Regions from separate parts of the Vibrio sp. V31_P5A7T61 genome, predicted to be linked through region 1. Evidence: riboswitches for the same ligand, from Rfam matches in the RefSeq annotation. Region 1 holds a riboswitch; the other holds the start of a gene.
The links. A riboswitch is a leader RNA that binds a small molecule or an ion and turns the genes downstream of it on or off. The one in region 1 is predicted to bind lysine.
Positions count from the first base shown of each region.

Region 2: it holds a riboswitch for lysine, as region 1 does, so the genes downstream of both, CAG58_RS05275 (Na+/H+ antiporter NhaC family protein) here and lysC (lysine-sensitive aspartokinase 3) in region 1, are expected to answer to the same signal.

Region 1 covers NZ_WXWI01000073.1:124,004-126,418, reverse strand. The annotation lists gene metH (methionine synthase) at 1-11, shown strand, start outside; gene lysC (lysine-sensitive aspartokinase 3) at 64-1,413, opposite strand; lysine riboswitch at 1,524-1,700, opposite strand; gene CAG58_RS16545 (pyridoxal-phosphate-dependent aminotransferase family protein) at 1,929-2,415, shown strand, end outside.
Region 2 covers NZ_WXWI01000025.1:76,160-78,574, reverse strand. The annotation lists gene CAG58_RS05275 (Na+/H+ antiporter NhaC family protein) at 1-914, opposite strand, end outside; lysine riboswitch at 1,029-1,256, opposite strand; gene CAG58_RS05270 (H-NS family histone-like protein) at 1,718-2,131, shown strand; gene CAG58_RS05265 (inosine/guanosine kinase) at 2,329-2,415, opposite strand, start outside.

The sequences.
Region 1 (2,415 bases):
TTAATGGTTAACACTCCAAATAGGCAGGTCGCATCATGATGACCTGCCTATTTGAGTTTAGTGTTATTCAAATAACTCTTGATGCAGCTTTTGAATGACCGATTTAGAGACGTTGCTATTGACTAAAAAGCAGAGATTATGGGCGCTGGCACCATAACAAATCATACGTAGATTAAATTCATCCAACACACCGAAGACCTGTTTGGCGTAGCCGGGCCTATCTTTCATTTTGTTACCAATCAGTGCGACTAAGCAGAGATCGTGTTCGACTTCTACCGTACATAAAGCCTCTAACTCTTGGCGAACGTGTTGTGGTAATTCAGGATTGCCGCCTGACGTATCGGTTTTATCTAAGGTTAGCGATACACTAATTTCTGAAGTCGTGATCAGATCTACAGAAATCTTATGTTTTGCCAAAATCTCAAACACTTTGGCTAAAAAACCATAAGCATGAAACATGTTAGCACTGCGTAGCGTTACCATGGTTTGATTACAGCGCAGTGCAAGTGCTCGAAACAGTGGCGTACTATCGACTTGTTGACGAATCCAAGTGCCTCCCTCTTGTGGTGCTTTGGACGAGCCCACAAAAACAGGAATACCATGACGAATCGCAGGTACTAGTGTTGAAGGGTGAAGAATTTTAGCGCCAAAATTGGCCATTTCTGATGCTTCACTAAAACTGATTTCGGAAATTGGAGCGGCTTTGGCAACAATCCGTGGATCGGTGGTGTAAATACCCGGTACATCGGTCCAAATTTCTAGGCCACAGGCTTGGATTGCTTCGGCAAATAATGCCGCTGAATAATCACTGCCTCCTCGACCAAGGGTCGTGGTATTGCCTTCTTGATCGGCACCAATAAAACCTTGAGTAACCACGACGTGTTGTTGGCACAGTGGATGTAATTTTTCAGTCACTAAAGATTGTACGGCGGCCAGCTGTGGTTCGGCTCGGCCATAGTGATCATCAGTACGCATCACTTGACGAGCATCAAAGCGTACGGCATCGACGCCACGTTCACGAAGGATTTGGGTAAGTAAATAAGTGGACATTAACTCGCCACAAGCCACAAGATGGTCGGTTAACTTTTTACTGACTTCAAACGCGGCGGCCTCTGCGGCTCGGCGTACCGTGTCTAAAATGGTTTCTATCTCAGCACAGACCGTTTTCGGTGCGGTTAAAGACTCGATAATCGTGTAGTGAATATCCGCTAATTGCTGAATAATCATCGCTCGCTGTTGGCTATCTTGTACTCCGTTTGCCAATTCAACCAGTAGATTGGTTACCCCTGAACAGGCACTGATCACCACTAACTTAGTAGCAGGATTATTTTCGATGATCGCGGCACAGCCGCTCATCGCTTGAAAATTAGCAACACTTGTTCCGCCAAATTTAGCGACATTGAATGCGTTCACAGCATGTCTCCCAAGACTTCCTATAAATAAAAAATAGTTGGTAATCCAACGTCCAATGTTTTGAAGAGTGTGAACTGAGAGCAAATAAAGAGGGATAACGGTTAAGCAATGTCCTCAGAAGCTCTTCATCAGTCTCGTCTGATGACAGTCACAGGGATTCAGCCCATGCAACCGGTAAATCAAAGCCTCACCTTTGTTTTACCTCGGCACTGCTCCCCATGAATCGTTTGTATTGGAGTTGAGGCTCCACAAATGATCTGCCTGGGCAGTGCTCCTCTTCTGCTATACCGTCAAGATTTAACGTGGTGTTGTTAGGTTAAGTCTCTTCGGTATAGATAGCGCATTCATTGAACGGTTTTGTTTCATTAATGTCAATTGCAAATGTTGCTACTCATGCAAATAAAAATGATCAGAATGTGAAAGTGGTTGGATCCCTAGACTTCGGTCGGATTGTGGTGGGAGATGATTTGCATTAACCTCAACCATTCACGTCATCGAAAAAGCAAGGAGCAATTATGGCTATTAGCAGTTTTATTCCACCTCGTCGGATCTTGATGGGGCCTGGACCTTCAGATATTTCACCGCAAGTATTACAGGCCTTAAGCCGACCGACCGTTGGTCATCTGGATCCATTATTTATTCGCATGATGGATGAACTGAAGCAGTTACTACAATATGCCTTTCAAACCCAAAACGAATTCACGATTGCGGTTTCAGCGCCAGGGAGTGCGGGTATGGAGGCCTGTTTTGTTAATTTGGTCGAACCTGGTGACAAAGTGATTGTCTGTCGTAATGGAGTGTTTGGCGAGCGAATGCGAGAAAATGCCGTTCGCTGTGGCGGACAAGTGGTTGTGATTGATGATGAGTGGGGAAAGCCAGTTTCAATCGAAAAAGTGGCCGCTACGTTAGCTGAACACAGCGATGCGAAAATTTTGGCTTTCGTACATGCCGAGACCTCAACGGGTGCTTGCAGTGATGCGCAAGCCCTCAGTCAATTAGCAA
Region 2 (2,415 bases), on a different contig from region 1:
TTAAAAGCCATCCCCTCACCTGCTAAAGCTTGTCCACCGGTGTAGAGCATGGCACCAATAGTAGCGATAATCAGCAGCACAATCGGTAACACCAAATCCAACACTTTACCGTTTTCACTTTCCGGAATGTCTAACTCTTCATTTAATTGATGAGCAGCGGGACTATCATTGTCCTGATCGTTATCAAATCCTCGACCTTGCGACGCATTAATTTCATGACGACGCATCGGGCCAATATCCATTTGAAACCACACTACCGCAAATACCATAAGCAAGGCGAAGATAGCGTAAAAGTTCATTGGTACAAGGCGTAAATAAGCACCAAGCGGTGAATAATCAGTAATACCATGCGAGACGAGAATACCACCGATAATCGTCATGATGTATGCACCCCAGCTGGAAGCGGGCATCACGACACACATTGGCGCAGCCGTCGAATCTAAAATATAAGCCAGTTTGGCACGTGATACATAAAAACGATCCGTGACTGGCCTTGAAATAGAACCGACCGCTAAACTATTAAAATAGTCATCAACAAAAATAAATACACCAAGAAAAGCCGCTAATAATTTAGCCCCACGTTTGCTTTTTACGCGAACTTGCGCCCATTCGGCAAACGCACGAGTACCGCCAGATAACGTCAATAGCGCGGTCATCATGCCTAATAATAATAAAAAGCCAACAATACTCATATTCCAAGTATTGATACCACCATCAGCGATAAACACACTGAATACTTGACCACTGGTATAAGAAACCGCATCAGTGACGGAATAGTTAGCGAGCAGTAAAGCACCGATTAAAATACCAACGCCAAGAGACAACAACACTCGACGGGTAATAATTGCTAAGCCCAATGCAACCAAGGGTGGTAACAAAGACAAAGGCGAGGAAGCAAAATCAATTACATTCATGATCTTCAAAAACCAATAATAAATGGCAAGAGATCTACTGCAGACAAACTGGACGATATTGATCATCACAGCTTATGTTGAACTAAGCGAAAGGGAAGCGAACACTTCACCCAACCCTACAGTAGCGCTCCATAGTTTAACAACACAGTACCGAACGGTAGGTTGGTTATGTTCACCAAACGCGTACGGTACTTAGACTATGGCAGTGTTGTCCCTATTCGATAACAACCCCAGCAAGCCGTGTTGATCGACGACTTACTTCGGCGGTAAGGCCTTTCACTTGGGTTCATTGGCATCACCCCAACCCTAGTTACTTTTCAATACCGCACCTCTACATCGAGAAATCCGCTTACTTAATCATCTTAAGTAATCCATGACTCCCGCATTAGGTCATCGCATTGTACTTATCATCCATCTCAATGCAACCTATAGTAAGGTTTAATTCTTTTTGATGCTCTACCGCTTGCCGTTACTGGTCAGTAACCCGTGAAATCATCGATTTTTATGACGGCACTATTCTCGATTTAAAATTAATGATGGCATGAGCTGATAGCGACAGATGATTATGCAATGAATATCACTAAAAATAGTAAATAGACTTGAAAAAAACCTGTTTATGGTTAACGTTATGCTCAAATATGGTCATATTAACCGGCTATACTATAAGCCAATAATATTAATCTTCGGCTTGTTAATCTTTTTTTACTCAATATTCGTGTTATTATCATCATCCTAATATTGCTAGAACAAATAACTAGGTTTAATATTAAGCGGTAAACCATTTTATCTCACAGGAAACAGTAATGTCTGAACTAACTAAAACGCTATTAAATATTCGTAGCCTACGTGCATATGCTCGTGATTTGACTCTAGAACAGCTTGAAGAAGCGCTCGATAAATTAACGACCGTAGTACAAGAGCGTAAAGAACTTGAAGAACAAGAAAAAGCGGCAATGGCAGAACAAGAAGCTAAGCTCTCTGCGATTGCTGAACAAATAGCTAAAGAAGGTATTGATGTGAGCGCGTTAATTTCTGCGCTTGCTGGCGAAACCAAAACTAAAGCTAAGACGAAACAAGGCAAACGTGCACCACGTCCAGCTAAATATAAATACATGGACAATGGCGTTGAAAAAACATGGACAGGTCAAGGACGTACGCCTTTAGCCATTCAAAAAGCATTGGATGAAGGTAAATCATTAGAAGAGTTTGCTATCTAAACTCTTTTATTTCCTCTTTGTTAACTAACGGCTTGGTATTTATCTGCTGATAATCGCATTCATCAACCTTGGAGCCTAACTCTCGATTAGTGAGTATTTCGTTAACAAAAGGGAATTTATCTGTCATACAATAAAGGCTCCTACTAGGAGCCTTTATTATTCACCGCGGCAAATAATCTGCCGCTGTGTTTGTGTCTTTATCGTTCCCAATAGGCTTCTTCTAAGCTATCTTCTCGCTCAGGCAAGCCACGAGATAAACGAGGTGAATGTTGTACTAATACCTC